4 regions of the Paenibacillus sp. NPDC056579 genome follow, and region 4 is predicted to be linked to each of the others. Evidence: predicted binding sites of a transcription regulator. Region 4 holds the regulator's gene; each other region holds the start of a gene.
What was found. Region 4 encodes LexA, which represses DNA repair genes until DNA is damaged. Its sites were predicted from a motif close to CGAACATATGTTCG; they were not measured.

Region 1: the regulator LexA is predicted to act here: its motif matches at 3,562-3,575, upstream of ACFQ88_RS09500 (YhjD family protein).
Region 2: the regulator LexA is predicted to act here: its motif matches at 3,793-3,806, upstream of ACFQ88_RS34520 (YolD-like family protein).
Region 3: the regulator LexA is predicted to act here: its motif matches at 2,739-2,752, upstream of ACFQ88_RS24365 (YolD-like family protein).

The regions. Positions count from the first base shown of each region.
Region 1 is NZ_JBHTVD010000002.1:447,758-453,715, forward strand. It holds gene ACFQ88_RS09485 (ribonuclease J) at 1-1,120, opposite strand, end outside; gene ACFQ88_RS09490 (YhjD family protein) at 1,408-1,905, opposite strand; gene ACFQ88_RS09495 (DNA polymerase IV) at 1,902-3,167, opposite strand; gene ACFQ88_RS09500 (YhjD family protein) at 3,164-3,529, opposite strand; partial or broken gene ACFQ88_RS09505 (DUF4269 domain-containing protein) at 3,918-4,465, shown strand; gene ACFQ88_RS09510 (DUF5050 domain-containing protein) at 4,575-5,958, shown strand, end outside.
Region 2 is NZ_JBHTVD010000014.1:102,064-108,021, reverse strand. It holds gene ACFQ88_RS34535 (Gfo/Idh/MocA family protein) at 1-851, shown strand, start outside; gene ACFQ88_RS34530 (PAS domain S-box protein) at 912-3,101, shown strand; gene ACFQ88_RS34525 (sulfite oxidase-like oxidoreductase) at 3,152-3,736, shown strand; gene ACFQ88_RS34520 (YolD-like family protein) at 3,844-4,203, shown strand; gene ACFQ88_RS34515 (sensor histidine kinase) at 4,399-5,958, shown strand, end outside.
Region 3 is NZ_JBHTVD010000006.1:493,845-499,802, forward strand. It holds gene ACFQ88_RS24355 (ROK family transcriptional regulator) at 133-1,260, opposite strand; gene ACFQ88_RS24360 (LexA family transcriptional regulator) at 2,108-2,368, opposite strand; gene ACFQ88_RS24365 (YolD-like family protein) at 2,352-2,666, opposite strand; gene ACFQ88_RS24370 (hypothetical protein) at 2,802-3,011, opposite strand; gene ACFQ88_RS24375 (hypothetical protein) at 3,008-3,202, opposite strand; gene ACFQ88_RS24380 (ATP-dependent DNA ligase) at 3,339-4,181, shown strand; gene ACFQ88_RS24385 (hypothetical protein) at 4,569-4,994, opposite strand; gene ACFQ88_RS24390 (alpha/beta-type small acid-soluble spore protein) at 5,280-5,486, shown strand.
Region 4 is NZ_JBHTVD010000001.1:269,839-275,796, forward strand. It holds gene ACFQ88_RS01375 (methionine gamma-lyase family protein) at 1-421, shown strand, start outside; gene ACFQ88_RS01380 (MerR family transcriptional regulator) at 518-928, shown strand; gene glnA (type I glutamate--ammonia ligase) at 970-2,349, shown strand; gene lexA (transcriptional repressor LexA) at 2,505-3,128, opposite strand; gene ACFQ88_RS01395 (LysM peptidoglycan-binding domain-containing protein) at 3,275-3,643, shown strand; gene ACFQ88_RS01400 (DUF896 domain-containing protein) at 3,774-3,968, shown strand; gene ACFQ88_RS01405 (aldo/keto reductase) at 3,987-4,976, shown strand; gene ACFQ88_RS01410 (hypothetical protein) at 5,014-5,517, shown strand; gene ACFQ88_RS01415 (HAD family hydrolase) at 5,570-5,958, shown strand, end outside.

The DNA.
Region 1 (5,958 bases), on a different contig from region 4:
CTTGGCTCGCGTGCCCGGATACATGCATGCCGGTGGTGGACCCGGAGCCGTAAACGACCTTGGCTCCCAGTCGAAACAAGTTATCGATGATCTGCGATACATTCCGCTCATTGCCCGGTATGGGGCTGGCCGCGAGGATGACCGTATCTCCCGGCGAAATTTGAATTTGGCGATGACTCGAGGACGCCAATCGGGCGAGAGCGGCCAACGGCTCTCCCTGGCTCCCCGTACAAAGGATGGCGACTTTGTCGGGACTAAGGCTCATGACCTCGCCCGGCTCGATCAGCATACCCTCGGGTATGCTTAAGTAGCCGAGCTCGGCGGCGATCTTGACCACGTTCACCATGCTGCGGCCAAGCAGGACCAGCTTGCGGTTCGTGAGAGCCGCCGCGTCGACGACTTGCTGCAGGCGGTGCACGTTGGAGGCAAAGGTGGACAGGATAATCCTTTGCCGCGCCTTGATAAAGGCTTCCTTAATATGCTCGCCTACGTTGCTCTCGGAAGGTGTGAAGCCGGGACGCTCCGCATTCGTGCTCTCGGACAATAGAGCGAGCACGCCGTTATTGCCGATTTCCGCCATCCGGTGAACGTCGGGATATTGATGATTGACCGGAGTAAGGTCGAACTTGAAGTCGCCTGTATGCACGACGACCCCTTCCGGCGTGTGGAACACAATGCCCAGGCAATCCGGGATGCTGTGGTTGGTTCTAAAGAAGCTCGCGGTAATAGACCCGAAACGAAGGGTCGAATCCGCCGTAATTTCCGTCAGTTCGCTATCGGCAAGCAGCCCGGCTTCCGTCAATTTAATTTCGATGAGGCCTTTGGTTAACCGCGTCGAATAAATGGGCATATTCAGCTGCTTCAATATATACGGGATTCCGCCGATATGATCTTCGTGCCCGTGGGTAATGATCATACCGCGAACTTTGGAGCTGTTTTCCTTCAAATATGTAATTTCCGGAACGATGAGATCGATGCCGAGCAAGCTCTCATCCGGAAATTTAGAGCCGCAATCGATGACGACGATGTCGTCGGCGTATTGAACGACATACATGTTTTTACCGATTTCATTTACGCCTCCCAAGGCAAAAATCGATAGGGTACCCTTCTCACGGTTCAAGCGCTGATCCCTCCGTCTATAAGGACATGGTAAACATTCGGCAGGTCGGTTTCTCATCGGCATTAGAGAAAGCCCTCTGAATCCCTTCCAGGTCAGAGCGCTTAGCGTTTAAATCCCGCCGGTCATCCGGGCTGCGATCCCTATGTGCCGGAATGACGGCGGTGCAATGCACCAAAGCTGGAAACCGCCTGCGTTATATTATTCCCTGGACGCTGTTTACCTATCCGCGGCTTGATTATCCGTGTCCGTGAGCAAGAGGGAAGAGCGCATGCACCTCTGGCGAAGCGTTACTTCTTGTTTCGTACCGCTTCCTGCAAGGTGGCGACGAGGCTTTTGGCGTATCGTCCGATTCTGGCGCTAATTTCGGCCCGCATAAAGTCTTTGGTCATAGTAAACCGGTCCTCCCGTCCTCGACATACATAACGGTAATAAAGGGCCGTATCGTCCTTGGACTCCTCGAATAGACGAATGTTTTTTTCGAGCAGGGCGGCGCGCGATTTTTGCACGTCTTCGCGGATTTTGCGTGCCAATATTTTGGCCGCTGCGGAATACAGCAGCTTCAGCGTCATGGAGGACATTTCGACCTCGATGCTTCGTTTCTCGACAATCTGGAGCGCGACGGGAAGGAGAATATACTCTCTCATCAGCTCCAGCTCCTTGCGGGTAGGGGGCTCGGCGGCCGAAGAAGAGGTCTCGTTCGGAACCGACATCGACTGCTCCTTGTGCTGCGGCAGCATCATCCGGCTGGATTCCCACAATCCGTTGCCTTCGAGTTTTTTGCTCATTTATAATGCCCCCCGATTTTCCGCGACCTGTCGAACGCTTGCCCGGACGCCGTTACCGACGACGCCCTCATGATCGCAGCGCTGCCGTAACGCTCCTTGATCGTATCCGTAACGCGATCCAGAGCCCGCAGCTTGATTTGATCGTCGAACAGCGTCAATTGATACGTATCATCGTCGACAAGATTGCTGAGCGTAATGCCCATACGGCGGACCGGCATTTTGTCCCAGTAACGGTAAAACAGCGTCTTGGCCGACTCATAGACGGCGTTCGTATTGTTGGTCGGGTCCGGCATCTTTAATTGCCGCGAGAAGCCGGTGGGCGATTCGTAAGGGCTGCACATGCAGCTGACTGAAACGACCCAGCCCATATACCCTTTGCGCCGGCAGTCACGGCATACCTCCTCCGTCAGCTCCAGCAAAATGGTCTCGACCTCCGAGTTTTCCGTATAATCTCGCGGCAGCGTCATCATGTGCCCTACCGATTTGGGCGCCGTCTTGAAGGTGCCCGGCGTAACCGGAGAATCGTCCAGGCCGTTGGCCGTTCTCCACATGACCTCGGCATGAATATCGCTTTGCTTGCCGAAGCGCGCCCGGAACTTCTGCTTCAGCTGCGGCAGCGGCGTTTTGGCGATATCGCCGATCGTGAACATCCCGAGGCGGGCGAAATGAGCCGTCATGCGCGAGCCGACGCCGAACATTTTTTGCACGGGCTCCTTCCATAGCTCTTCAAGCTGCGAGGGGTCCAGCGTGAATATGCCGGTGTCGTTCTTTTTCGCCCATATGTCCGTCGCAATTTTGGCGAGAATTTTGTTCGAGCTGATGCCGACTCTCACCCAAACGCCGGTTTGCTGGAGCACCTTTTGCTGGATGGAGCGGGCGATGGTCACCGCATCTCCGAATATGCGAAGGCTGCCGGAGACGTCGAGAAACTGCTCGTCGATCGAGAAGATTTCTACAAGATCCGTATATTCTTTATAAATTTGCGTAATCATGAGGGAAACATCGATATAGTGCTGCATGCGGGGACGCATGACAACGAGATCCGGACACTTGGCCAACGCTTCGCCCAGCCGTTCCGCCGTCGTGACTCCATATTTCTTGGCGATTGGACAAGCGGCCAAAATAATGCCCGACCGGCGCGCCGGATCGCCCGCCACCGCCACCGGTCTATTCTTGTATTGCGGATGATCCGCCTTCTCGACGCTTGCATAAAAGCTCTGGCAGTCCGCCAGAAAAATCGTTCTGGTGCTTGTTCCGCTCATTTTAACCGCCCCCGTAACTTCGTCAGCATGGTCATCAGCTCTGCCTTGATCAAGCTTCTTAACATTTTAAAATGATGGATGTAGCCGCGAACCTTATATTCCACGTCAATGCCGAGCGTGCTCGTTTCCGTAGTCAAAATTTTAATGTTGTTCTTCCTCATCTTGTTCTTCAGGGTGTGCAGTTCCGCATAAACGGATTGCTCGATTTCCTTAAGATAAGCGACAGCATGATAGTACACTATCTTATCCCGGTACAGCTCCAGCTCGCGAATATCCCTTGCCAGCATATCCAGCAATATGGGCAGCAAAGTGAACTCCTTGATGATTTGAATATCCTCTTCTGTTTCGATTGTTCTGTTCATGTTAATACTCACAACTCATCACCACCGCTATGCGAACGTTCATTCGTATTTATTATATACCGAACACTTGTTCGTTATGCAAGTGAATTTTTTGGAAAATGAATTTTTGATGAAAAAGCCTAGTGTAGGTGCTCGGCAGGCGCGGGGAGGGGAATGGGTGATGCTGGAATTTCCATTGGAAGAAGGGCTTCCGGAACCGCGGGATCCTATGGTAAAATATTCTTTTTTGTATCCTGAAGCAGGGACGGAGTAAAACAATTTCGGGGAAGAGCGGTGGAAACGGTGCGGATGCGGCACGGGCAAACAGTGGCGAATATTAAGAATGGGCATAAAGCGGCGGATGGGTGCTTGCTAAAGAGCGTCTCTCATAGGGACGGGGCGCGGTAACATGGACACAAACCATTCGTTTGTATCGATAGCTTACTTGCAGTCCGGTAATGAGATTCAGCGCCGGGCTTATCGGGCGATCAGCGAGCTCGGTATTTTGGCTGATCTGGCTCCATATCACCCTGTATTATGCGGTACTGTGCCTATAGGCATCGATGTCGAAGGCTCCGATTTGGATATCGTCATGGAAGCATATGATTTCGAGGGCATGAAGGCGGAATGGACCGCCCTGTATGGGACTTATGACAGCTATGCCATGAAAGAAAAAACGATACGAGATGTGGCGGCGGTAAAAGCAAATTTTCAATACGCCGGCTTCGAGTTTGAATTATTCGCCCAGCCTTTGCCGGTACATCAGCAGCATGCCTACCGTCATATGATCATAGAGCATCATCTTCTTGCAGCCAATCCGCGCACATCAAAGCGGAAGTCATTCGATTGAAAAAGCAGGGAGTGAAAACCGAGCCCGCTTTTGCTCAAATCCTTGGACTGGAGGGAGACCCGTACGAAGCGCTTCTGCTCTTAGGAGAGCAGCTCGGGATCATCTGACCGCCTGGTCTGTTGTGGATGGGGACAAAAGGAGCGTAACCTTTCGGGGCCGTCGTTCGTCTATATTTCAGGATTGCAAAGACTTGCGGTAAAGGGAGAAGATGACCGTATGGGGAAAAACAAATGGTTATTTGCGGCCGCCTGTGTGATGGGGCTTAGCGTGATGGCCGCACCTGGTCAGAGCAGCGCTGCAGAGCAGAGCGTAGCGGTTTCGCTGCCGAAGTTCGAAGTGAAGCTGAACGGAAATCAGGTCGAAAATGATTATCGTCAGTACCCGCTGCTGGTGTACAAGGATATAACGTACGTTCCTATGACATGGTACGATTCGAGGCTGCTCGGATTGGAAACGGGATGGTCGGCGCAGGACGGACTCAGCATCGCCAAGGGCAGCGTGACGTCGTCTTATGCAGCTTACGCAGCAGACCATAAAAACGCGGGCAGCGCCAGGGCAACGATCTCTTCCTTTGGGATTACGATCAACGGGAAAACCGTGGACAACGCCAAGGAGCCTTACCCGCTGCTAACCTTCCGCGATGTGACCTACTTCCCGCTGACATGGAAATTCGCGCATGAGGAGTTCGGCTGGGATTACGTCTGGGACCCGTCGGCAGGACTTGCGATTACCGCAGATAATCCCAAAGTCGAGAAGGTCAGCCTTTCGGCTGCCGCAGGCGGCAATAACGTGGCTTTGTTTAAAGGCTATTATTATTTTACCGAAACGGAAGGAACTACGGTTCAGGTTTACAGGGCGCCGGAACAGGATACCTCGAGCAAGCAACGGGTGTATTCGTATAACGGAGAGTCGGTCTACGACTTCAATAACTACTTGCAATTTTGGACGGCAAATGACGAGCTGTGGTTCTCCTACCATGTAGGAGGGGCTACCATGGGCTCCGACGTTTACTGCAAAGTAGGGGACGACGGCAAGGCGACGTTGGAGCACCGGGGCTACCTCGATTTTAAACCAACGACGAACGGCACCTTGATCATCCGTCAATCGGTACCGCCAGGGGGCAACAATCTGTCGCTGGCGCCAGCAGGGCAGGAAGACCGGAACGGCGGCAGCGTAGGGAAGCCCGACCTTATCTATGGATGGCACATTACGGATAACGGCGGCGGCAGAGGCTTCGCAGGGGACAGATCGACGACGGTCATCGGAGACGAAGTCTATGTGATGGGCTCGTCGTATCCTGTAGAGAACGGGGCGAGCTTAAACCGGATTTACAAAATTAACTTGAACACCAACGAGACGACGGAAGTGACGTCCTTCGGGGTGAAGCATTTTAAAATCATCAATGAGAAGCTGTACTACGTAAAAGAGGAGGACGGACTCTTGTATGCCTCCAAGCCGGACGGCTCCGGCGGGCGGCCGGTATCCGATCGTCAAGCGGCCAATTGGTATGACGAGGTCGGCGGCAGCGTCTATTATACGGAAGCGGATGCGGCCGGAGGCTACCGTCTGTATAAAGCGGACCCTGCGGGAGCCGATACGC
Region 2 (5,958 bases), on a different contig from region 4:
AGGCGGTGGCGGACCAGTACCGGATCAAAGGAAGATACGATACATTGACAGCATTACTGGCGGAAGAGCCCGACGCGGTGTTCGTTCATAGCCCTACGGAAACTCACTATGAGATTGTCATGGACTGCTTGCGTCATGGTGTTCCCGTCTATGTGGACAAGCCGTTATCGTACGACTACAGGGAGTCCGAGGCTATGGCGCAGCTCGCGCTGGAGCGGGGACTGCTGCTTGCGGTAGGCTTCAACCGCCGTTTTGCGCCGCTGTATCAGCAGGCCAAACGATGGGTCGAGGAGGCAGGGGGCTTCGACCTGTGCACGGTCGTCAAGCACCGGACCAAGCTGCAGCTGCATAGCGCCAAGCATACGCTGTACGACGACCTGATCCATATGCTCGATCTGCTGCTGTGGCTGGGCGGCACTTCGTATAAGGATTTGCATTACGTTGAGCAGGCCGACGAGGAAGGCAGGCTGATTTTGGGCTCCGGGAGCCTCGTGTTTGACGGAGCTGGAGCGGGAGCCGAAGGCGGGGCAGTGGCTAGGGAGACTGCTCGTACCGGGCAATTCAGCATGTCGCGGCGTGCAGGAGCGGACTTGGAGAAGCTCGAGCTGCATGGAGCCGGGCGTTCGGCCGAGGTGGTCAATATGGAATCGGCCGTATGGATGGAGAAAGAGGCTCAGCCGAGGGCAGGCGGATTCGGCAGCTGGGATACGATTCTTCATCGGCGCGGCTTTGCCGGCGTGATCGCTCATTTTCTCGATAGCTTGAGCGAGCCTTTGTCTTGCACGATAAAAGCGGATCTGACGCTTCCTTCTCATAAGCTGGTAGAAAGGTTAAACTTACATACGCAATGATCGCATTTCGAATACCGATTACTGGTAACTGTTGGATAAGCTAAGGAGGCGTCATGCTTTATGTGTTCATTGCATCCGGATCACCCTTCTTTTTATGCAAATGCGTTCTTGCATGCACCTATCGGTATCGCTATTGCATCCGTCCATGGTGAATGGGCCAAGGTGAACCGGGCACTTTGCAACATGCTCGGATATGATGAGGATGAGCTTAGTTCGTTGGATTATCGAACGATAGCCCGCCGGGAGGACCTGTTAATTGCCGATCAGCTTGTTCAGGACATGCTGGAGGGAGGGAGCACTTCCTGCTCCCTGGAAGTTCGCTATTGGCACAAATCCGGGCGAACGGTATGGATTTCGCAGCATATGTCGTTAATCCGTGATGAGATAGGCAATCCTCAATGCTTCTATATTCACTTTACGGATATGACCCGGCAGCGGCAGTCGAATCAGCTGTATTCCGTTATAACCGAGCACTCTCTGGACATCATTTCTTTTAATTCGCCGGAGGGAGTTTGTCTGTACATCTCACCTGCCGTTCGCTATTTGCTCGGTTACTATCCGGAGGAGCTAGTCGGGAAGCAGCACCTGGATTATGTTCATCCCGAGGATAAGGCCTACCTGATGGGGCGAACGTACAGCGATACGGATAAGATCACTTACCGCTATCGCCATGCCGACGGACATTATGTCTGGTTCGAGACCACGATGAAATTTATCCGCGATGCACAAGGCAAGGTAGAAACGACTCTGGCCATAGGACGCGACATCTCCGAGCGTATTAAGACCGAGCAGGCCTTGGAAAATAGCAGAAGGAATTTGGCCGAGGCACAAAAAATCGCATCCATCGGCAGCTGGGAATGGGATTTGCTCACCAACGATGTGGTTTGGTCGGAAGAGCTGATGCGTATTTGCGACATCGAGCCCGAAGTATTCTGCGGCAAATTCGAAAAGTTGATTACGTATATCCATCCCGATGACTTGGACATGGTGCTTCATAATATAAAACGGGCGCGGGAAGGGCAGCCGTATAACCTGGAATGCCGCATCCTGACATCCACATCAACCGATAAATACGTACATATTCAAGGTATCGTAATATACGATTCACATAATAAGCCTTACAAAATGCACGGAACCGTGCAGGATATTACCGAACGCTATAAAATGCAGCAGCTGCTGGAAGAAACGATCGACCGGTATACTTCCTTGAAAAAGTACAATCCGGACGGCATCATCTCCTTGGACAAACAAGGCTATATCGTGTCCGCCAATCCGGCGGCTCAGACCATATCGGGCTACAGCGCACAGGAGCTGGTGCAGCTTCATTTTACCGATTTGCTGCATCCGGATGATATGATCCGCGCCTTGGCGTGGTACGAGCAATTTTTACAGGGGGAAATGACCGAACGCGAAGACCTGAGCATTAAGCACAAGGACGGCCGATTTATTAATCTGTTAATTACTCCTGCTCCGATCATTATCAGGCAGCAAATCGTCGGTTGTTACATCGTAGTAAAGGATATTACCGATCAAAAGAAGACGGACGAGCTGCTGCGGCAGTCGGAGAAGCTGTCAGTCGTTGGGCAGCTGGCCGCAGGTGTAGCTCATGAAATCCGCAATCCTCTGACAGCTCTGAAGGGCTTCGTGAAGCTGATGATGTATTCGGAGCATTCATTTCCAAGGTATTTGGCGATTATGAAGGAAGAGCTCGAGCGGATCGAGCTGATCGTCAGCGAGCTGTTGATGCTGTCGAAGCCTCAGACCACCAATTTGCGCTGCATGAATTTGAAAGAAGTGCTGGAGGAGGTCCAGGCTCTAATAGGGACGCAGGCCATCATGAAAAACATCGACATTCAGCTGGATGCGGAGGGCGACTTGTTCCCGGTATACTGCGATCCGAATCAAATCAAGCAGGTGTTCATCAATTTTATTAAAAACGGCATTGAAGCGATGAATCAGGAAGGCGTTATCCGGATCCATCTATCCGATGATTCCGAGTGCTTTACCCGAGTGCAAATCATAGATGAAGGCTGCGGTATACCTGAAGACAAGCTCCCGAGATTGGGTGAGCCGTTTTTTACGACCAAGGAGGGCGGAACGGGCCTTGGCTTGATGATCAGCCAAAAAATCATCGAGCATCACGGCGGGACGATGTCGATCTACAGCCAATTAAACGTTGGTACGACGGTGGAGGTCTGCTTCCCTACGTCAGATATCCAGCTGGAAGAACGGCGAGCGGTTCGGGCATAATAAGGGAATAAAGGCATCTATTACAGCCAGTCGAAGGAGGCAGGTTGCTTATGAGTATGATGAAGGACATTGAGCATCGAGTACCGCCGGGGCAAACCTTGACTCAGGGGTTTCCGGTTCTGCATTACGGCAGCGTGCCGTATTACAGCGATTTGAGCAAGTGGGATTTTCGCCTGTTCGGGCTTGTGGAGGAAGAGGTTACTCTTAGCTACGACCAATTCATGGAGCTGCCGCGGAAGCAGTTCACGAACGACATTCATTGCGTGACGACATGGTCCAAGCTCGATAACGAGTGGGAGGGCATCGCGGTCAGCGAGGTCTTGAAACGGGTTAAGCTGAAGCCGGAAGCCCAATACGTCATGCTTCACGCCGAGCACGGCTGGACGACGAATCTGCCGCTGGATGACTTTATGCGGGATACTTCATTCTTCGGTCTGAAGCATAACGGGCAGCCGCTGACCCCTGATCATGGCTATCCGGTACGGGCGGTCGTGCCGCATTTGTATTTCTGGAAGAGCGCGAAATGGGTTCGCGGCATTGAGTTTATGGAGAAGGATAAGCCGGGCTTTTGGGAGCGAAACGGCTATCACATGTATGGAGATCCGTTCAAAGAGCAGAGGTACGATTTTGACTAGGTTACTAAGGAAAGCTCAGATGAATAAATCTGGGCTTTTTTTTATACTTGAAAAATAGAACGTTTGTTCGTATATTAGTAATATCGAATTTCAATGAGGAGGAAGTCATGAAACCAGCCAAATGGACTTCAGAAGCAAACGTAATCAGGGAATCTTCCGGTATGATGCTCCCAGAGTATCGTGAAGAGAATGTATTTTATTATGATCAGGATGAAAAGTGGAGAAAGCCAGTGCTGACCGAAGAAGAGCAGCAGGAAATGTTTAGGCGACTGAGGGATTCCAAGGCAAAGGCAGTTGAAGTCTGTGTAAGGGTTTATGGTGAGCATGAAACTAGAAATATAACGGGAATCGTCACGGGACTGGATAATTACCCTGGACTGCTGGATCAATACCTCGTTAAGATAGAAGCAAAGGGAGACTGGCAGCTATTCAACTTTTCAGATGTTATTGAGGTTCTTAAATCATGATTCTCCCTATGAAATTGGCTTCGATATATCTCGAAGTCCATTTTTTTTATTTGCGGTAAATGCTGGGATAGCATCTTCTTTATTGACAGGCAGCCAAGTTAATAATAAATTGATGTTTAATAAAGTTCGGCAAAATGAAACCGTATTCAGGACGTCATTGCAACATGAACGATACAGCTAAAGGAGTGAACCTGAGTGAAGTCCGGTATCCAAAAGCTGCGCGGCGCTTTACTAGGCGCAAGCCTGCAGAAGAGATTGCTGCTGTTATTTTTACCCTTGGCCGTAGTGCCGCTAGCGGTGTTGGGTGCCTTTTCGTATTACAAATCGTCACAGGTCGTCCGGGATCAGGTATGCAGGACCATACTGGAAAACTTGTCTCAAGTCAATTACAGCATGAGCTATTTTGTCAAAGATATCGAACAGCTGTCGATGTATGTGTACAGCAATCGCGAAATCCAAGAGGTTCTGGCTAAGGACCCTAACCGTCCGCTTGCGGAAAAGCATCAGGATCAAAAGCGGATAGGCGACATTTTGGAAACGTTTTTAGGATTCAAAGGCTGGGAAATCGCGATCTATTTGCTCGGCGAGAACGGAGACCGGTATTTCTCAGGGGATTTGCTTCCTGGTCAATACGACGATTACAACCCCAATTGGGGCTTGTTTCGCAAAATGAGATTCGCCGACGGCAATGTCGTCTGGGATACCCACTACAGTATGAAAAAAACCGACGATTTCGGCATCGTGCTGAGCAGCGGCCGAATGCTGAAGAACATCAACACCAATCAGCAGCTGGGGTATATCGTTATCGACATTATGGAAAGCGGGTTAGCGGACAAATATAACAAAGCGCGATTGGCTGAAGGCGGACAAGTATTCCTTCTCGACCGCAACGGCTATATTATTTCCAGCACTCCCTCCAAGCATAAAGTCGGGACGAAGCTGGCGGAGCCTTATGTGAATGCAGTGCTTTCGGGAAGTAAAGGGTTCTTCAAGCAAGGGTCGGAAGGCGGCGGAGCGCCGTCCATGGTCATTTACGATACTTCCGAGAGCACCGGCTTCAAGCTGATTAGCGTTGTTCCTACTGCGGTGTTGACCAAAGAAAGCACGAGCATCCGCGACTTGACCTTCTGGGTAATGGCCATCGGCGTTCTCGTTACATGCTGGCTTGCGTTTGTGTTGTCCGTCACGATAACAGGTCCGCTAAGAAAGCTGAAGTCGTTAATGTACTTAGTGGAGAGCGGCAATTTGAATGTTTCCTTTACCTCCAAATATAGAGATGAGGTAGGGCAGCTTGGCCGGAGCTTTAACGCTATGGTCCAACGGATCAAGCAGCTGATCGATGAGGTGTATCATAAGCAGCTGATGGTTCAGCAGGCGGAGATTAAAGCGATTCAGGCTCAATTTAACCCGCATTTTCTATACAATGCGCTGGATTCGATCAATTGGATGGCCCGGATTCATAAGCTCGACGACATCAGCCGCACGGCGATTTCGCTAGGAGAGCTTCTCCGGTTCAGCATCCGCAAAGGGAACCCTTTTATCACTATTCGCGAGGATATGCAGCAAATCCGCAATTATTTATTTATTCAAAAAATGCGCTACGGCGACAAGTTTGAAGCGATAATCGATATCGCGCCGGAAGTGGAACGGCTGTATACGCTGAAGCTGCTGCTGCAGCCCGTTGTAGAAAATGCGATTACCCATGGGCTTGAAATGAAGCCGGGCAAAGGCATACTTCACATCCAAGGATTGCTT
Region 3 (5,958 bases), on a different contig from region 4:
TCGATGTACGTACTATCTGAAACGAATATACACCGTACTCTCTGTTATGTCAATAAAAACAACAAAAAAACAAGGTTGTTTGTAATGAGATACAAACAACCTTGTTAATTTATCCCGCCTATAATAAAAAAATTACATGATATTCTGCTCTAGTTCGAATGAATACGCAATAACTCCAATTGCTCCTGCTTCCGATCCCACCATAGCCGTTTCAATCGTCGTTTGAATCGGAGTCATTTTACTTACCTTGGATTGAACCTCGTTCAAAACAGGCTGCATATAGTCAGACACTTCACCGCCGATAATCACTTTCTCTGGATTGAGGAGACTGACCATATTGGCGATTCCAACAGACAAACTAGTTACGAATCGGTTCACAGCAAGGATAGAACTTGGTTCCCCTTTTTTGTATGCACGAAACAACTGTTGTACCGTACCCTCGATCCCCGCGAGTGCACTTCCCGATATCTTTTTCTCAAAAATTCCGAATTCACCGGGCATGTTCATCCGATTGCTTGACACATCTTCCTCAAGTAGAAAATACGCGATCTCTCCGGCCATAAAATCTTTTCCGAGCACCAAACTCCCGTTAGCAACTATCGCACTGCCGACACCGGATCCCAAACCAATATAAATGTAAATAAAATCATCCAGGTCTTTTGCCCCTCCAACCCATCTCTCACATAAAGCAGCACAGTTCACATCGTTATTAATGTAGATCGGTTTGGCTAAATACTTCTTCATTTCATCAACAAAATGGACATTTTTCCAGCCAAATTCGGGTACATCGACGATAATTCCTTCTTTGCAGTTGATTAATCCGGGAATGCAGAAACCGACTGCGATCACAGCATCCATCAACACAGAAGCTTTATCTAAGCTTGAGAGAATACATTCGTAAATCGTCCGAAAGTCTTTATCGGTTTCCCACCGTTCCTTCCAGACAACATACCCGTCAAGATCCGTGATACAAATAAACAGCCCCTTTAACAAAAGCTCGACCCCAACTCCAAAGCCGGATCGCGGATTAAACCTTAGCTCGATCGCCTTTCGCCCACCTTCTCTGGTAGATGAACCGAACCCGGTCTCCATCACAAACTTCTTGGATATCAATTCATCGACGATAGCGGAAACGGTCGAACGGCTAAGGTTTAGCTTTTGCGCTACTTTAGCCCGACTAATCGGCTGATTGGAACGAATCGTTTCCAATACGAGGTGTCGATTTAATTTTTTCAAATGTTCCAAACTGCCTTTTTTCAATTCCCTATCTCCTTGAATTTTGGTATAAATTTAATTTAAACGAAGAAGCTGGTCACGTCAAATTATAAAAGAACAAGTAAAATCAACTATAGGAGATATTTCACAGCGGGTTGTTTCACATCCTTACAAATCTTTAAACTATCACTTAAATTTTTTACTGCATCAATTATTGCAGCAATTAATGGTGTTAGTAACATGTGATCCATGGAAGAATTTGTTGTATCCGTCCAGAACCACAGCAATCCCAGTTTAAGATCTGCAGCTCCAACATCTCTGTGTACTTACCCACCAATGCCCAATATTACTATATCCCCTCTTACTATATCCTAACTGAACATCTTCGCTTAATCCTCAGTCCCTGATTGTTAAAGTATCCTGCCCGATTGCACTTTCCCCAATACTGTAACTTTAATATGGGATAGCTACACCGCATGATCCATGTAACCACATAACAAAATCCCCGACGATTTTCTCGTCAGGGAATGATTTTGGGACTAAACATATCCTAAAATATATATAATTATATGCTCATTCATTGTCACAACTAAGAACTTAAATAATCTATACTATCCGCAGCTTCGATTCATGGTTTATCACATACATGATCTATTACCACATTGAGGACATGCAATACATATAGCTTCAGACGCATTTACCGGCACAGCAACAGGATACTGGCAGCAATCACAGGGTATATATTTAAATTCTGGTTTGCTATTCTCAACTTTGCTTATCATTAGGACCCTCTCCTTAATGTGAAAAATTGAAGCTACGCTAATTTTAACGTCTACAAGTGAGTTGCTCGTCCGCGGCGGGGCGACATAATCCTCCATTCCCAGCGAAATCATTAATTGGAACCGTAAGCATTCCAGATACCGCTTGTCCTGGGCTTTGGATCGTATTCCTCGTTCAGGAGAATAATTCTCTCCGGATCATTTTTGGACCATTCAAGAAACCCTTTCTTCGTCAGCTCAGCAAGAACCTCATAAACTCCATCGCGACTACGGCCCGTTTTGATCTCAATTTCCCGTATCGACGGCATCCTATGATGTAAGGTTGAAAAATTCGCCAAAATACGAATAAGCTTCCGCTCAATATCCTTCGCCATCGATGTCCACCCCAATTATGCCTTCAAATTTGAACAGCTGCCAATCGTTATTTATTTTCATTTTGACAAGATACTTGTCAAGCCCAGTTACAACTCCTGTTATTTGTTGAATTTCGAAATCATTAAAAACCGTGATGCAGACTTCAACAGCATTGGCTTTAGAAACCTTCAGCTTGCCAAACATCTCTTGTTGCTCTTCCTCAGTTATCTCCGGCCTTTTCAATTTATCTTCCTGTTCATAAAGAATTACGCTCTGCTCACGATGCTCTGGCAGTTTCATTCTTGGCGATTCCCACATTACATTCTCGCCTGCTGTTAATTTATGGGTTTCATGAGCGCCCTCCTTGTAAATTTCTATATTACCAATATACGAACAAATGTTCCCTTTTTCAAGCAGAAAAATAGCCCAGGTAATATTTTCCTGAGCAGATTATTATTTCGCATGCACAAATTTACAGGCTTGCCTCATATACCGTTCGCCTTTAATTTTTATGGAAACATCCGTTATTTCCTCAATTACACCGCTGCCGATCAATTCTTCGCCATGAAATACGATGACCGGCTTACGATCGATAGCAGCCGAATGAAGGTGAATCTCTGAGGTTAGTTCACGGAATCCTCTATACAACCTGTTCCGCTTCATTTCGCTGTCACCTGCTCCGGATATTCCGCCTTCAGTGCCTCGATTGTATCGAATTTAACTGTTTCAAATATGAATTTAGCTGCTGCCTTCGCCGTCTTGTTTTTAATGATGTGACCGTAATACTTTCCGTTCTTGGCAAATACAAACATCGTCTTGTCGGGTTCGTTCAGTAATGGATACTTCTCGATCATGGGAAACCTCCGGGAATGTATTTTCTTTCCCCATTGTAAGCGTGCCTCGGCACCCGTGCAATGAATTTTTCTTACCACAAGTTACCGAAGGTCGTAGCTGCACTGTTGAGCTATAATGGCGGTTGAGGTGATTTTTGTGTATATTCAGCCGATGTTGCTTGAAACCGCGCCGGAACCGTTCTCCGATGACGATTACATTTTTGAACCAAAGATCGACGGTCACCGACTCATCTTGTCCAGGATCAACGGCCAGACACGTTTATATACACGGCATAACAACGACTGCACGCGGCAGTATCCGGAACTAGTAAATCTCGGACTCGACAACGTAATTCTAGATGGAGAGGTCGCGGCAACCGATGAATTTGGCCGAGTAGATTTTGAATCCATAATGGAACGTTTCTCATTGAGGAAGTTAGAAAAGGTCAGGCAGGCTGCGGAGACCAGACCGGTAAACTATGTGGTGTTCGATATCCTGCAGTATAAGGGCGAAGATCTGCGCGGTTACCCATTACATAAACGTAAAGAGCTACTTGCATCATTGACCTTTGGTAATCCGAATATGACGGTCATACCCACTGTCGAGGAGAAAGGCGAGGAACTATACTCCCACATTGAATCGCTCAGCATGGAAGGGATCGTCGCCAAACGTGCCAATTCGATATATGTGAGCAGCAGGTCGAGTGCCTGGCTTAAAATCATTAATTGGACTTACACCGAGGTTTTTATTTCTGGCTATCGTAAGGCCGAATTTGGATGGCTAGCTGCCGATGGGCACGGTCGACCGCTAGGGATAATTGAGCTCGGGGTAACTCCACGCCAAAAGATGGCATTTTATGGTGTCAAAGATCAACTAATACGTGGAGAAGACCGAGAATTTGTTTATCTTGAACCGCGGCTGCGTGTAAAAGTAAAATTACGAAATTGGACAAAGGCCGGGCTCCTGAGGACTCCTGTTATGGTTGATTTCGTGATATGAACATAATATCGAAGCTCCTCATTTACATTACACAATGAACATGGTACGATAATCATTGTAATAGGTTCATATAAAAGCTGGTGTCCGCTATAGCACCAGTTTTTTTATTTATATTGTTTTAAAATGACTTGATCCAAAAATAAAATGAAACAAGAAATAGTCCTATAGAAATATATTTAGCAAAAAATCTTGGAACAACAATTGATGAAAACCAGCCTATTAAAACAGAAGCAAATGCAAGTCCTACCAGTATATATAATGGTTTGGCTGAAATACTAAAGTTTATCCCATCAGCGGATTCATTCATTCTTCTCACTTTCTCATAAAATCTCAATTATAATGGATTAAGATTAAGATATTTATCAATAAATCCTTGATAACATGGTTTCAAAAGCCCCCCAATTTCATTTTAAAACTACATCCAATATTGCTCATTAATCGAAACATCCCCTTTATCCTCAATGCTCTACACAATAATCCAAATACACCTAGATGGTCTATATCAATTGTAATAATATAATTTTCTTGTATTTTATTACGTGCCAACATAATGCCATCAATTCTTAAATACCTATCCAGTGAAATACTATTATTATCAATAGGTTGCCTTACGAGAATTGTTTCCCCACCATTTAAATGCTCTAAAAAATCTGAGTAGTTTGAGATATGTTCAAACTTTAAGTCAACAACATCCATGTGTTCATATATATAATAATTAACATTTAAATTAATTCTAAATATGATCGTACTTTGATCCCCAAAACCAATTCCAGTAATCAATCCATCATGGTATACATTTTTTAACTTAATCAAAATACTCACCACCAAAATAAGGAAATTACTAATAATTGTGGAATAGATTTCTCCGCAAAATTAGTGTTAAACTAGGAAGCCTAAGCGGCAAATTTTCCTTTCTAAGCCTCTTTTGCAAACGACGGACCCATTCCTCAAATTTCTTCTAAAACGACCCAAAAATGCCTTCTGGATAGCAAGGGGTTAATACAAATAAAGATATTACTAAGGATAAATTTTCCACGTATAGTCCAAATCACTCTTTTGGATAATACAATTACACCAAAAAAAGGAGTGATTACCAACATGGCAAACAATTCTTTAGTAGTACAACAAGCACAGGCAGCAATTGATCAACTGAAGTATGAGGTGGCCCAAGAGTTAGGTATTCAATTATCCCCAACTGGTTACAATGGACATCTTGCCACTCGCGATGCGGGAGCTATTGGTGGAAACATAACAAAACGATTAGTCCAAATTGGTGAGCAACAGCTTACCGGGTCCAGACGCTAGTTCTGTATCCTAAATAACAGGCCTTATAACACTTTTCCTCCTCCTTAGCGTGTTATAAGGCCTGTTCCTTCAAACCGAACCCCCTTTTATGACCATAAAGACATCGGTTTATTTATCTTCATATTGAAAATCGATCTCGCCTTTTGCGTTATACAAAATACCTGGATCCGGCTTTTCGTTGTTCCACATATTCTTGTTACTCCTGATTAGAATTCCCTCACCGGCTGCAGCATTAGGACTGCTACCAATCGTCACGATCCCCCGATTTAAGAATATACCCATCCGGAATATGGTGCAAATGATACTCCCCTTGATTTCAATGCTTTATATAAATTTATTTCTGGCTGTGACCTAAATAGCAATCCGTCGTTGTAAGTGGATGCTACTTGTTTCATCTGTTCTTGAAAACCTATAAAGACTCTCAAACGGATTGAGCTTGTGTCATGATTGTGTTCAAAACTACTCAAGTTAG
Region 4 (5,958 bases):
GGGGTTGTTTCTGGCGCCCCATCTCGTCGGACAAGCAGTCAAAGGCTCGATTTTTGCCGCTGCGGTATTCGAAGAGCTGGGCTTCGTCACCCATCCGCACTGGAACGATCCGAGAACCGATCTGATTCAGGCGATCCGCTTCACGAGCGATAAGCATCTGATTGCATTCGTACAGGGTATCCAGCAGGCGGCCGCGGTTGATTCTCATGTGGTTCCCGAGCCGTGGGATATGCCGGGATACGAGCATCCGGTCATCATGGCGGCAGGGACGTTTATTCAAGGCGGAAGCCTGGAGCTGTCTGCCGATGCGCCGATCCGCGAGCCTTATATCGCCTATATGCAAGGCGGATTAACGTATTCCCACTGCAAGTTAGGCGTGCTGACAGCACTGCAGAACATGATCGATCGCGGTTTGCTGTAGCACCCTATACATCGCATAAACCTAACATAACTTGACACGTTTATGTAGCGAGGTTACAATGGGGTTAGGTTTTCTGTTAACAGGGGTGAAAAGGTCATGAGTGATGATATTCGCCGCAATATGGCACTGTTTCCGATTGGGATTGTAATGAAACTTACCGATTTGACGGCAAGACAGATCCGGTATTATGAACAGCATGAACTTATTATTCCGGCCCGAACCGGCGGGAATCAGCGGCTCTATTCGTTTAACGATGTGGAACGGCTGCTGGAGATTAAAGATTTGATCGAAAAGGGAGTTAACATAGCGGGCATCAAGCAAGTGCTGCTGCCGGTTTCCAAAGACTCCGAGGAAGCAACGGTCCTCAACGAGCAATCGGAAGTGAAGCGAAGAGAGATGACTGATTCCCAACTTCACCGTATGCTGAAACAGCAGCTGCTGGGCGGAGGTAAGCGGGGGCAAGTATCTTTGATTCAAGGAGAGCTTTCACGTTTCTTCAAGAAATGAAAAGGCTTCATCAGAGCAAGGGTTAAGTTCGTCTTTCGAACATGCTCTGTCATTTTAGTGATACCAAGGAGGAGAAATCGACCGTGACAGATAAAACATACACAAAAGAGGACATTTTACGCATTGCGAAGGAAGAAAATGTACGCTTTATCCGACTTCAGTTTACCGACTTGCTGGGCACGATCAAAAACGTGGAAATTCCGGTAAGCCAGCTGGAGAAAGCATTGGATAACAAAATGATGTTCGACGGCTCCTCCATCGAAGGCTACGTTCGTATTGAAGAATCCGACATGTACTTGTATCCGGATCTGAGCACATGGGTCGTATTCCCATGGGTAACAGAGGATCGCGTAGCCCGTCTGATCTGCGATATTTACTTGCCGGACGGCCGTCCGTTCCCTGGGGACCCGCGCGGCATTCTGAAAGCTGCGCTGAAGGAAGCCGAGGAAATGGGCTTTACCGATATGAATGTCGGACCGGAGCCGGAGTTTTTCTTGTTCAAGACCGACGAGAACGGCAATCCGACAATGGAATTGAACGACCAAGGCGGATATTTCGACCTGGCTCCAATGGACTTGGGCGAGAACTGCCGCCGCGAAATCGTATTGACTTTGGAGGAAATGGGCTTCGAGATCGAGGCTTCCCATCACGAGGTAGCTCCAGGTCAGCACGAGATCGATTTCAAATACGAGAGTGCGATCAAAGCGGCTGACCAAATCCAGACGTTCAAGCTGGTCGTTAAGACGGTAGCCAGACAGCACGGTCTTCATGCGAGCTTTATGCCGAAGCCTTTGTTCGGCGTGAACGGTTCGGGTATGCACTGCCACCAATCGCTGTTCAACGGCAAAACGAACGTGTTCTATGACGAAAGCGACAAGCTGGGCCTAAGCGCAACAGCAAGACAATATATGGCCGGTATTTTGCGTCACGCCCGCGCATTCGCAGCGATTACGAACCCGACGGTCAACTCTTACAAGCGTCTGGTTCCAGGCTACGAAGCTCCATGCTACGTTGCATGGTCTGCGAGCAACCGCAGCCCGATGATCCGTATTCCTGCTTCCCGCGGATTGAGCACGCGTGTAGAAGTGCGGAACCCGGATCCGGCGGCGAACCCCTATCTGGCTCTGGCCGTTATGCTGAAAGCGGGATTGGACGGCATTAAGAATAAAATGCAGCTTCCTCCTCCTACAGACAGAAACATCTATGTGATGTCCGAGGAAGAGCGCGAGGAGCAAGGCATTCCTAGCTTGCCTGTTGATTTGAAGCAGGCCCTGGATGAGCTTCTGCGAGACGATGTGATCTGCGATGCTTTGGGCGATCATGCTCTGGCGCATTTCGTAGAGCTTAAAGAAATCGAGTGGGACATTTACCGCACGCAAGTCCATGCTTGGGAGCGCGAGCAGTATTTGACTCTGTATTAATAAGGAACGACCCGGTGCCGGATGGCGCCGGGTTTTCTTTTTGTCTAAAGGTTGAGTGTGTTAATAAGCAGGATGCAGCAACGGTAATGCTTATGAAAGAAGAAAAAACAGCCGGGATCAGGAGCGAAGGCTCCGTGAATCCCGGCTGTTTGATGTTAATGGATGTCGCGAAATACTCCGACAACTCGTCCCAGTATGGTAACTTGATTCAAGCGAATCGGTTCCATGGTAGGATTCTCCGGCTGCAAACGGAAATGATCCTTCTCCTTGTAGAACCGTTTCACGGTTGCTTCATCATCCTCCGTCATGGCTACTACAATGTCACCGTTGTTCGCAGATTGCTGCTGGCGCACGATCACGTAGTCTCCGTTATGGATCCCGGCTTCAATCATACTATCGCCGATAACGCTGAGCATGAACACATTGTGGTCGCCGACGTAGTGGCTTGGCAGAGGGAAGTAGTCCTCGATGTTCTCCGTAGCTGTAATCGGTACACCGGCCGTGACGCGTCCGATCAATGGCACCCGGGCAACGGACAGGTCGAACTGGCTGCCTTCGGTAGAGGAGCCGTCAGTGATCTCTATGGCTCTCGGTTTAGTTGGATCGCGGCGGATGAGGCCCTTCTTCTCAAGACGCTCCAGATGTCCGTGCACAGTAGAACTGGAAGCAAGTCCGACGGCTTCACCGATTTCTCGAACGGAAGGCGGATATCCTTTATCTTTTACTTCATTCTTTATAAATTCCAGTATCGCCAGCTGCCGATTGGATAGTTTGCTCATCACGATCACTCCAGTATTGGTAATTATTATCCAAAGTATAACACAGAACCGGAGTTCGTACAAACATAAGTTCGAAAAAAACGGTTGACACAAACATTTGTTCGTGTTAATTTAATACCAGAACAAATGTTTGGGGGTCGTTGAACATGTATATGAATGAACAATTAATCCGCAGCACGGTATCTACTCACAACCGCAACCATAAGGCAAATAAGAAGTCTATGAATAAAGTAAAGCTAGCCAGGCTAGGCGCTTTGCTGGCCGCAGGGCTGTTGATAATCATACTAAGTCTTTTTATCTCCCTGTTCGGTGGAGATCAAGACGCGTTAGCCGCGGCTAACGGAAGCGCGTTGAAGTCGACGGTAGAAGTCGATAGAGGCGACACGCTCTGGAGCATCGCGAACGAGCACCTTGAGCAAGGGCAGAATGTTTCGGAATACATATATGAATTGAAGCGAGTGAATCAGCTTAAATCGAATGTGCTGCATGAAGGACAAATTCTCGTCTTACCCTAACGTTTGAGTACGGATCTGTTCCTGCTCTTGACAATCGAATCCTGTAATGTCAAAGTATAATTTGATGCATTTGGCGCTGTCTGTTCTTGTGCTTTCATGTACCAGACACGCGATAACCAGGAGGATTGGAATGAACGAATCAGAACACGATCAATACATCAAGCGAATTAATGAACTGGCACGAAAAGCGAAGTCGTCTGAACTGACTGAAGAAGAGATTGAAGAGCGCAACACATTAAGAAAGCGTTATATAGAAGCTTTCAAGAGCAATCTCCGCAATCAGCTGGATAATATTAAATTTGTGGACGATGAGAACAAGCAGTAATCGGGGGAGAAGAGTATAATGCAGTATCGGGTTTTGGGGAGAAGCGGCATTGCCGTCTCCGAGCTGTGCTTGGGGACAATGACTTTCGGTAATACCACGAACGAGTCCGACTCCATTCAGATGATTCATCGGTTTCTGGATGCCGGAGGGAACTTCATAGATACTGCAGACGTTTACGTTTCCGGTCAATCGGAAGTCATTGTTGGCAAAGTGATAAAGGAGCGCCGTTCCGATGTTATATTGGCTACAAAGGTTCGGTTTGCTACCGGTGACAATGTGAACCATGTCGGTTTATCGCGCAAACATATTATGGATGGTGTAGAAGCGAGCCTGCGGCGTTTAAATACGGATTACATCGATTTGTATCAGCTGCATGTATGGGACCAAATTACACCGATTGAAGAAACGCTTCGAACGTTGGATGACCTGGTGACATCTGGTAAAGTCAGATACATCGGTTGCTCCAACTTTTTGGCGTATCAGCTGATGAAATCATTAAGCTATAGTGATTTTGCAAGATATGCCAGATTCATATCCATTCAGCCGCAATATAGTTTGGTTAGCCGTCAAATGGACCGTGAAGTCATTCCGCTCTGTCTTGAGGAACAGGTTGGTGTCATTCCATGGGCACCGCTCGGCGGCGGATTTCTAACCGGAAGATATGTAAGAGGCCAGGAGCCGGTTGAGGGAAGGTTATCTTCTAAGGCCGGGGAGAGCCGATGGGAGCTCCGAAATACGGATAAAAACTTCCGCATCCTGGACGAGGTGACCGCTATTGCCGATGAAATCGGCAAAACTCCCGCTCAAGTGGCGCTGAACTGGCTGATTAATAAGAACGGCATAACATCCCCGATCTTTGGCGCCCGCACACTCGAGCAATTCGAGGAGAATATGGGGTCCGTAGGCTGGAGACTCACGGACGAACATTGGACAAGACTCGACCGGGTCAGCGCGTTGGAAGACGATTACCCTTACCGTTTTATTGAGAAATTCGCACGTCGAGTATAATGAGGGTCGTAAAGACTTCTATAAGGAGATAACAAGCATGTCTCGAAAGTGGGAACGAATGGTTCAGAAAAACTCCAAAGCTGCCAATAAAGTAAGAACGAAGCAGGGCAAGCCGCTGGTAAACGAAACGGCATCCGACGGCACGGTGACTATCCGCGGACGAAGCTGGGTAATGCCGATCGTACTGTTTTGCATAGGGATTTTTTGTTACATTGCATTCAGGGACACTTACCAGAGCGATAATTTGTATTGGGTAACCGGGGGCAGTTACATGGCTCTAGGTTTGTTCATCTTTTTTGTTCGCCGCCCATTCTTAAGAATCGGGAAAAACTATTTAGTGTCGCGCAGATTCTCAGGGGATAAAAGAGTCGATGCCGCACACATTCAAGAGATTGAGATATTGAAAGACGCGGTTGTCATTTCAACCAATAAAACCCGATGGGTATTCACGAAATTGTATCACCGATTCGATATGGCAGCACTGACAGAGCATCTGCAGGAATTCGCTGAACATAATGCCGTAAAGCTAAAGATAAGTTAAAGATCGGACAACATGGCCGTATCATACTTCATGGGAAAAGGATGGAATGAGAATGAGCATACAAGCGGTACTTTTTGATTTGGACGATACATTGCTGTGGGATGACCGCAGTGTGAAGGAAGCGTTTCAGGCTACTTGCGAAGAAGCTGCAAAATATTACGATATTGACCCGTCGGAGCTGGAAACGGCGGTACGCATAGAAGCTCGCGCGCTGTATGAGTCATATGAAACGTTTCCGTTCACCCAAATGATCGGAATTAACCCTTTTGAAGGCCTTTGGGCTAACTTCACCGAAGGGGAGAATGACAATTTCCGCAAGCTCGAGCAGCTTGCGCCAGGATATCGGACGCAATCCTGGACTCTAGGTCTTAAAGCGCTAGGGATCGACGATGCGGAGCTCGGCTACAAGCTCGGTGAGTTGTTCCCGGCAGAACGCCGGAA